Regions from separate parts of the Janibacter sp. YB324 genome, predicted to be linked through region 1. Evidence: predicted binding sites of a transcription regulator. Region 1 holds the regulator's gene; the other holds the start of a gene.
What was found. The regulator HrcA, encoded in region 1, represses chaperone genes, less so after heat shock. The targets are predictions, from matches to a motif close to TTNGCACTCGNNNNNNNCGAGTGCNAA.
Positions count from the first base shown of each region.

Region 2: groL (chaperonin GroEL) is a predicted target of HrcA. The motif match lies at 2,796-2,822, and genes of this name have one in related genera.

Region 1 covers NZ_CP060120.1:2,015,146-2,020,054, reverse strand. The annotation lists gene H7A72_RS09785 (trimeric intracellular cation channel family protein) at 1-536, shown strand, start outside; gene fabG (3-oxoacyl-ACP reductase FabG) at 607-1,362, shown strand; gene H7A72_RS09775 (DUF3097 domain-containing protein) at 1,627-2,508, opposite strand; gene hrcA (heat-inducible transcriptional repressor HrcA) at 2,650-3,684, shown strand; partial or broken gene dnaJ (molecular chaperone DnaJ) at 3,741-4,861, shown strand.
Region 2 covers NZ_CP060120.1:344,103-349,011, forward strand. The annotation lists gene H7A72_RS01755 (aminotransferase class V-fold PLP-dependent enzyme) at 1-1,035, shown strand, start outside; gene H7A72_RS01760 (DUF3263 domain-containing protein) at 1,142-1,441, shown strand; gene H7A72_RS01765 (hypothetical protein) at 1,593-2,057, shown strand; gene H7A72_RS01770 (hypothetical protein) at 2,160-2,729, shown strand; gene groL (chaperonin GroEL) at 2,976-4,610, shown strand; gene H7A72_RS01780 (MoxR family ATPase) at 4,692-4,909, shown strand, end outside.

The DNA of each region.
Region 1 (4,909 bases):
GATTCTCGGTGCTGGCGATCATCTCCGCTTTGGGGGGCGGCGCGATCCGTGACGTGCTCCTCGACGTCCAGCCCGTCGCGCTGACCGACCTGCGCTACCTCACCGTGGCCCTCGTCGCGGCGGGCATCGCCTTCCTCGTCCCGCTCGAAGGGCGCCGCTGGCGGCAGGTCTTCCCCTGGGTGGACGCCGTGGCGCTCGGCACCTGGGCCGTCGTCGGCACCCAGAAGGCGCTGCTGCTCGACATCCACTGGCTCCCGGCGATCCTGCTCGGCGTGCTCACCGCGTGCGGGGGAGGAGTCGTGCGCGACGTCATGCTCGGCAGCGTGCCCGCGATCCTGCAGCGCTCCGAGCTCTACGCGACCGCGGCCTTCGCCGGCGGCGCCTCCTTCGTCCTGCTCGAGCTGGTGACCGCTGATCCGCTCGCCTCGTTGGGCGCACTGCTCATCGGCGGCGGCGTGTGCGACCTCGCTCGACGGCGTGGGTGGATGCTGCCGACCGAGGCGACGTGGCGCCCGAGCCGGGTGCACCGCCGCTGACCCGGGCCTCGATGACCGCTCCGCGGACTCAGGTGTGCGAGCGCTTACCCGATGGCGCACGATGGGCCGCATGACCACGACTCGCACCGCCATCGTCACCGGAGCCGCCCGCGGGATCGGCCGGGCCATCGCCCTTCGCCTCGCCACCGACGGCCACCACGTCGCCGTGCTCGACCTCGACGAGTCCGCTTGCCAGGCGGTCGTCGACGAGATCACCGAAGGGGGCGGGACCGCCCTGGCCGTGGGCGTCGACGTCTCCGACGCCGAGCAGGTCGAGGCGGGCGTCGCTCGCGTGGCCGAGGAGCTCGGTGCCCCGACGCTGCTCGTCAACAACGCCGGCATCATCCGCGACAACATGCTCTTCAAGATGAGCGTCGACGACTGGGACTCGGTCATGGCGGTCCACCTGCGGGGCGCCTTCCTCATGACCAAGGCCGCCCAGGCGCACATGACCGCGGAAAAGTACGGCCGCATCGTCAACCTCAGCTCGACCTCTGCCCTGGGCAACCGCGGCCAGACCAACTACTCGGCCGCCAAGGCCGGCATGCAGGGCTTCACCAAGACCCTGGCGATCGAGCTCGGCAAGTTCGGCGTGACGGCCAATGCGATCGCCCCCGGCTTCATCCAGACCGACATGACGGCCGCGACCGCAGAGCGCATCGGTGTGCCCTTCGAGGACTTCCTCGCCCACGCGGCCAAGGAGACCCCGGTCGGCCGCGTCGGCCAGCCCGAGGACATCGCCGCCACCGCGTCCTTCCTCCTGTCCGAGGAGGCCGGCTTCGTGTCCGGCCAGGTCATCTACGTCGCAGGCGGCCCGAAGGACTGACCCCTCGGCGGCCGTCGTCGTGCGTGACGTCGGCTGGATCTGCGCCGGCATCCCCCTTCGCCTGCGGTCCGGTGCCGACGCGCTCAGCCCGTGGCCGGGAAATCCGCTCGTGGCCGGGAAAGCTGCAGGTGACCGCGCAATTTCGCGGTCACCAGCAGCTTTCCCGGCCGGATCCGATCTTCCCGGTCAATCGGTCCGGCCGGACGGGCGTCGGGGCAACCCTTCGAGACGGCCGCGGGCGACCTCCTCAGGGAGCGGGGAGGATCAGCCCTCGGGCGCCGTGACGAAGTCGATGAGCTCCTCGACGCGCCCGAGGAGGGCGGGCTCGAGGTCGGCATAGCTGCGGACGGTGCCCAGGATCTGCTTCCAGGCGCGGGCGATGTCGGCCTGGGAGTCGTGGGGCCAGCCGAGGTGGGCGCAGATCCCGCGCTTCCACTCCATCGAGCGGGGGATCGTCGGCCAGACCTCCATGCCGAGGCGCTGCGGGCGCACCGACTGCCACACGTCGACGTAGGGGTGCCCGAGGACGAGCACGTGCTCGGGCGCGACCTTGTTGGCCTCGGCGACGATGCGCGACTCCTTGCTGCCCGGCACGAGGTGGTCGACGAGGACCCCCATCCGCCGACCGCGGCCGGGGGCGAAGTCGCGGATCGCGGCCGCGAGGTCGTCGACGCCGTCGAGCATCTCGACGACGACGCCCTCGACCCGCAGGTCGTGGCCCCAGACCTTTTCGACGAGCTCGGCGTCGTGGCGGCCCTCGACGAAGATCCGGGACCCGATGGCGACCCGGGCCTTGGCGTCGTGCACGGCGACGGACCCGCTCGTAGTGCGGGAGGCCTGCTTCTCGGCGGCTGCGAGGGCCGCGCGCTGGGCCCCCTTCGGCGCGGTGAGCGAGACCGGGGCGCCGTCGACGAGGAAGCCCGGACCGAGCGGGAAGGCCTTGACCTTGCCCCGCCGGTCCTCGAGGTGGACGACGTGGACGCCGCCCGCCTTCTCCACGGCGACCACGGCGCCGACCCAGCCGGTCTCGACGTCCTCGACGACGGTGCCCGGCGCGGCCTCCATCGCCCGCGAGGTCGGTCGGGCCAGCCGGCCCTTCGACTTCCAGTCGCCGGAGAGGACGTCCATGCCGTATCGATCGCTCACGGCACGGACGGTAGGCCGAAGGGAGGTCACTCGCGGCGTCGGCACGCCGGATTCCGGGGAATGGCCGCCCCGGTCGTAGACTTGGCACTCAGGTGGACCGAGTGCCAGCGGTCCCGTTCGTGGGTGTCGAAGGAGGTCAGCATGAGCCAGGAGCGCCGCATGGCCGTGCTCAGCGCCATCGTCGAGGACTACGTCCAGACGTCGGAGCCGGTCGGCTCCAAGGCGCTGCTCGACCGCCACCAGCTCAACGTCTCGGCCGCGACCGTGCGCAACGACATGGCCGCGCTCGAGGACGAGGGGCTCATCATCGCCCCACACACCTCTGCGGGGCGCATCCCGACCGATGCCGGCTACCGGCTCTTCGTCGACCGGCTGCAGGCGATCCGCCCCATGTCCCGGGGGGAGCGCGCGGCGATCACCGACTACCTCGAGGGTGCCGACGACCTCGACGTCGTCCTCGACCGCACGGTCCGTCTGCTGTCGACGCTGACCCGGCAGGTCGCGGTCGTGCAGTACCCCTCGCTCACCCGCAGCACGGTCAAGCACATCGAGCTGGTGCCGATGAGCGAGACCCGGCTCATGGTCGTCGTCATCATGGGCACCGGCCGCGTCGAGCAGCGCGTGGTGCCCACGGGGGTCGACTACCTGGCTCCCCAGGGCGCCGATGCCCTGGCCAGCGCACGCGGCCGGGTCAACGCCGCCACCCGCGACCGCCGCCTCGCCGAGGCGCTGGAGTCGCTGCGCACCCTGCACGACGAGGACGTCGAGACCGAGGACGCCCTCACCGCCGGGGTCATCGGTGTCGTCGAGGCGGCACTGGCCGAGGAGCGGGCGACCAAGGTCACCCTGGCCGGCACGGCCAACCTCGCGCGCAGCTCGAGCGACTTCCCGATGACCCTCGAGCCGGTGCTCGACGCCCTCGAGCAGCACGTCGTGCTGCTCAAGCTGCTCAGCGTCGAGGCCGATCAGGAGGCGCCCGGCGTGTCCGTGCGCATCGGCTCCGAAAATCCCGTGACCGGGCTGCAGGGGACCTCGCTCGTCACCTCCGGCTACGGCGCGGGCGACGAGCAGGTCGGTGCCGTCGGCGTGCTCGGCCCGACCCGCATGGACTACCCGGCGACGATGGCACAGGTGCGTGCCGTCGCCACCTATCTCTCGCGGATCGTGGATGCCTGACCGGCGTCCGCTCCGCACCTGACCAGACCGACCCACGACCCACGAGGACGTCACGCGTGAACGACTACTACGAGGACCTGGGCGTCAGCCGTGAGGCGACGCCCGAGGAGATCAAGCGGGCCTACCGCAAGCTCGCCCGCACCCTGCACCCCGACGTCAACCCCGGGGCCCCGAGGCCGAGGAGCAGTTCAAGCGGGTCTCGCAGGCCTACGACGTCCTCTCCGACGAGACGAAGCGCCGCCAGTACGACATGGGCGGCGACCCCTACGGTGCCCACGACGGCTTCGGCGCCGGCTTCACCTTCAGCGACATCATGGAGCAGTTCTTCGGGCAGGCGGCCGGCGGCGCCGGCCGCGGCCCCCGCTCGCGCTCGGCGCGCGGGCAGGACGGTCTCGTGGGGCTCGAGCTCGACCTCGCGACCGCGGTCTTCGGCGGTCAGGAGGAGCTGACCATCGACACCGCCGTCGTCTGCGGCACCTGCTCCGGCGACGGCGCCCAGCCGGGCACCGGCCGCCGCACGTGCGAGACCTGCGCCGGCCGCGGCGAGGTCCAGCAGGTGCAGCGCTCCTTCCTGGGTCAGGTGATGACCAGCCGCCCGTGCCCGACCTGCCAGGGCTTCGGCGAGGTCATCCCCAACCCCTGCCACGAGTGCTCCGGCCAGGGCCGGGTGCGCAACCGCCGCACGATGACCGTGCGCATCCCCGCCGGCGTCGACAGCGGCACCCGCATCCACCTCGAGGGCGAAGGGGAGGTCGGTCCCGGTGGCGGGCCGGCCGGTGACCTCTACGTCGAGCTGCGGGTGCGTGACCACGAGACCTTCACCCGGCGCGGTGACGACCTGCACGCGTCCGTCGCGGTGCCGATGACCGCGGCGGCGCTCGGGGTGACGATGAGCTTCGCCACCCTCGACGGCGAGCAGGAGATCACCATCAAGCGGGGCACCCAGCCCGGCGACACGATCGTCCTGCCCGGCCTCGGCGTCACGCACCTGCGGCGCGAGGGCCGCGGTGACCTCGTCATCCACGTCGACGTGCGCACCCCGACCAAGCTCGACGCGGAGCAGGAGCGTCTGCTGCGGGAGCTCGCGGCCGTGCGCGACGAGGAGCAGCCCGATGGCGAGCTCGACGACGTCGACTCCGGCTTCGTCGGTCGGCTGCGGCACGCCTTCAAGCGCTGACCGGAGGGGGGAGTCCTCCCCATGTCGTCACCCCGGCTGCGTCGCTAG
Region 2 (4,909 bases), 1.7 Mb from region 1:
TGGCTCGAGGGCTCCGGTGCCGTCTACGCCGAGAACCAGGCGCTGCGCTGGATCGCCGACCTCGTCGGTCTGCCGGAGTCGGCGGGCGGCGTCTTCGTCCCCGGCGGCACGATCGGCAACCTCTCCGCCCTCGTCGCCGCCCGCACCGAGGCGCGACGCACCGCAGCCCCGGGGCAGCGGCCCTTCCGGGTGGCGACCACCCACGGCGCGCACTCGTCGATCCAGTCGGCGTGCGACGTCATGGACGCCGAGCTGACGACCGTCGAGCCCGACGAGCGAGGCCGGCTCGCGGGGGAGCGGCTGCGCGAGGTGCTCCTGGTCAACGGGCCCGAGACCTACTTCGCGGTCGTCGCGACCGCGGGCACGACCAACTTCGGCATCGTCGACGACCTCGAGTCGGTCGCGCAGGTGTGCCGCGAGCTCGGCATCTGGTTCCACGTCGACGGTGCCTACGGCGGTGCGGGCCTCGCGGCGCCGTCGGTGCGCCACCTCTACGCGGGCATCGAGCACTGCGACAGCTTCATCGTCGACCCGCACAAGTGGCTCTTCGCCCCCTTCGACTGCTGCGCGCTGATCTACCGCAACCCCGCGGCGGCCCTCAATGCCCACACCCAGCACGCCGGCTACCTCGACGTGCTCACCGAGGCGACCGACTGGAACCCCACCGACTACTCCGTCGGCCTCACCCGACGGGCCCGCGGGCTGCCCTTCTGGTTCTCCCTCGCCACGCACGGCACGCAGGCCTACAGCGACTCGGTCGAGCAGACGCTGCGTGTCGCCGCCTTCGCCGAGGCCGAGGTCGCCCGCAGGGACGACCTCGAGCTCGTCGGCGAACGCTTCCTGTCCGTCCTCGTCTTCCGGCGCAAGGGCTGGGCCGCGGCCGACTACCAGGTCTGGTCCGACCGGATCCTCGACGAGGAGTTCGCCTTCGTCGTCCCGACCAACCACGACGGCGAGACGCTGGCGCGCTTCGCGATCGTCAACCCGCAGACGACGACGGAGGACATCGTCGCGATCCTCGACTCCATGGGCTGAGTGTGCTGTGACGGGTGAGGCGAAGGGGGCGCGAGTGACCCCCCTCGTCCGCGCTGTCCAGCCGACACGCCGAAGGGAATGACAGGCGTGTGATTACGCCGGTACAGTGCGACGCGTGAACCTCGCAGACCAGACCGCCGCGCCGACCCCCTCGGTCCCGCTCTCGGACCGCGACCGCGAGATCCTCGCCTTCGAGCGCCAGTGGTGGAAGTTCGCCGGCTCCAAGGAGCAGGCGATCAAGGAGCTCTTCGACATGAGCTCCACCCGCTACTACCAGGTGCTCAACGCCCTGATCAACAACCCCGCGGCGCTCTCCGAGGACCCCATGCTGATCAAGCGTCTGCGCCGCCTGCGCGACCAGAGGCAGCGCACCCGCAGCGCCCGCCGCCTCGGGTTCGAGGTCTGAGCGCCGCTCCAGATCACAGATCGGTCTCGGATTCGCGTCCGGGCCAACCGGAGCCGCCCCGGCCACGTCTGACTCCACGGGAGGGACGCCGAGGGCGGCTCCGGTGCGCAGGGGGTACCGGAGCCGCCCTCGGACTTGGCAGGGTGGGGCCATGAGCGACATGGACTGGAGCACCCCCGAGGGCCTCGCCGCGATCCGCGCCCACCTCGCCGAGCGCCTCGACGGCTGGACGCCGCCGGTGGCCTGGGCCGTGGGCATCACCCCCGCGACCAGCGACCCGGACGTGCAGTTCCCGCACGTCAACCTCCCCGGCGGCAGCCACGGGCTGGCGGCCGTCGTCCTCGCCTCCGTGCTGCGGCACGACGGCGCCACTGCCACCCTCGACGTCTCCGTCGACCAGCTGCAGGCGGCCGTCGAGGGACTCGAGCCCGCGCAGGCGTGCACGACCGTCGAGCACCCCAACATCGGCGCCTGGCGCGGACTGCTCACCGAGGCCCGCGACAACCCGGTCCGTGAGCTCGTGGCGGTCTTCGTCGCCGACCTCGACGACCCGGTCTCCTCCGACGCCGACGGCGAGATGCGCGCCGGGTTCGAGGGGCTGCACCCGCGCGCCTGACCAACGCCCGCCGCCGGTCGACGCAACCGTCCGCCCCCTTCGTGCGTCTCCCGTTGTGAGGGTCGTCACCGTCGACGACCCCATGACAGACAGGGGAGAGACATGAAGACCACCACACGCACACTGCTGGTGACCGCGGCATCCGTCGGTCTCGTCGCCACCGGGGCGAGTGCCCAGGCCGCGCCGGCCGACACGACGCGCGTGCTCGCCGAGCACGTCACCGTCCGGGTCATGCTCGACGGGGCGATGAGCGGGGCGCGGGGCAACCAGCACCGGTTCACCTACCAGACCGACACCGAGGGGATGCCGTGGCCGGCCTCGGCCATGAAGATCACTTCCTTCTTCTGCCCGACCGGCGCCACCGTCGCCCAGACGTGGCGGTCGAGCCGGTGCACTCACCGCAGCACGAGATACCTGCGGCCCCGGAGCGCCGACTACCGGGTGAGCTCGACGATGCGCTCGGCCGTGGTGGACGGGACCCTCGTGTCCGGTAGCCGGCGCTTCGCCGCTGACTTGACGCTCTTCGCCGACGGCGCCCAGCGCACGAGCAACCACGGCGGGGCGGTGCGCCGTGAGGTCGACGCCAACGTGTCCGGCACCGTGGGCGGGGCCCGGGTGCGGTGGAGCACCCGAGGGGAGGCCTGGATCCACCGCTACGAGACCGTGCGCTGAGGTCACCCACGAACCCACGACCACGGAGTGCGGCCGGCTGGCCGCACTCCGTCGTCCGCCACGGCGTTTGCACTCGCTCGGTGAGAGTGCCAATAATGGGTCTTAGCACTCTCCTTGTGAGAGTGACAGTCCTGACCGGTCAGGTGAGGGGCGCGATCGCACGGTGACGTGAGCCGGGTGGTCGCACTCCGTCCGTCGCGGGCACCCCCGGTCGCACCCTTCGATTCGCGTGGAGGAACCACCCGAATGGCAAAGCTCATTGCTTTCGACGAGGAGGCCCGTCGCGGTCTCGAGCGGGGTATGAACACCCTCGCCGACGCCGTCAAGGTCACCCTCGGCCCCAAGGGCCGCAATGTCGTCCTGGAGAAGAAGTGGGGCGCCCCCACGATCACCAATGACGGCGTGTCCATCGCCAAGGAGATCGAGCTCGACGACCCCTACGAGAAGATCGGGGCCGAGCTGGTCAAGGAGGTCGCCAAGAAGACCGACGACGTCGCCGGTGACGGCACGACGACGGCGACCGTCCTCGCCCAGGCGCTCGTGCGCGAGGGCCTGCGCAATGTCGCGGCCGGCGCCAACCCCATGGCCCTCAAGCGCGGTATCGAGAAGGCCACCGCTGCGGTGTCCGACGAGCTGCTCGCGATGGCCAAGGAGATCGAGACCAAGGAGCAGATCGCTGCCACGGCCTCCATCTCCGCCGCTGACCAGGAGATCGGCGCCAAGATCGCCGAGGCCATGGACAAGGTCGGCAAGGAAGGCGTCATCACCGTCGAGGAGAGCAACACCTTCGGGCTCGAGCTCGAGCTCACCGAGGGCATGCGCTTCGACAAGGGCTACATCTCCGGCTACTTCGTCACCGACACCGAGCGCATGGAGACCGTGCTCGAGGACCCCTACGTCCTCATCGCCAACTCCAAGATCGGCTCGATCAAGGACCTCCTGCCCGTCCTCGAGAAGGTCATGCAGGCCGGCAAGCCGCTGCTGATCATCGCCGAGGACCTCGAGGGCGAGGCGCTGTCGACGCTCGTCGTCAACAAGCTCAAGGGCACCTTCAAGTCCGTCGCCGTCAAGGCCCCGGGCTTCGGTGACCGCCGCAAGGCCATGCTCGCCGACATCGCCATCCTCACCGGTGGCCAGGTCATCTCCGAGGAGGTCGGCCTCTCCCTCGAGACCGCCGAGCTCGACCTGCTCGGCCGCGCCCGCAAGGTCGTCGTCACCAAGGACGAGACGACCATCGTCGAGGGTGCTGGCGACCAGGACCAGATCGCCGGCCGCGTGAACCAGATCAAGGCCGAGATCGAGAACAGCGACTCGGACTACGACCGCGAGAAGCTCCAGGAGCGCCTCGCCAAGCTCGCCGGCGGCGTCGCCGTCATCCGTGCGGGCGCGGCCACCGAGGTCGAGCTCAAGGAGCGCAAGCACCGCATCGAGGACGCCGTGCGCAACGCCAAGGCCGCTGTCGAGGAGGGCATCGTCGCCGGTGGTGGCGTCGCGCTCCTGCAGGCGACCAAGGCCGCCTTCGACAAGCTCTCGCTCGAGGGTGACGAGGCGACCGGCGCCAACATCGTGCGCGTCGCGGCGGGTGCCCCGCTCAAGCAGATCGCGGCCAACGCCGGCCTCAACGGCGGCGTCGTCACCGAGAAGGTCGAGAACCTGCCTGCGGGCGAGGGCCTCAACGCCGCGACCGGTGAGTACGTCGACATGATCGCCCAGGGCATCATCGACCCGGCCAAGGTCACGCGCAGCGCGCTGCAGAACGCCGCTTCCATCGCGGCGCTCTTCCTCACCACCGAGGCCGTCGTCGCCGACAAGCCGGAGAAGGCCGCCCCGGCCATGCCCGGTGGCGACGACATGGGTGGCATGGGCGGCATGGGCTTCTGAGCCCACCCCGCACCACCTGCACCACGCGCGAAGGGCGGTTCCCCGGTCACGGGGGACCGCCCTTCGGCGTACCCTTCCTGCATGACGTCACCGCAGGAGCTGGCGGACCGGCTGGGTGCCACGGGTTACCTCGCCGACGAGGACCTCGCCACCGTGGTCTTCCTCGCCCGGGAGATGCGCCGGCCGCTGCTGCTCGAGGGGGCGCCGGGCACGGGCAAGACCGCGCTCGCCGAGGCCCTCGCCGAGCTCGAGGGCGTGCCGCTCGTCCGGCTGCAGTGCTACGAGGGCATCGACGCCTC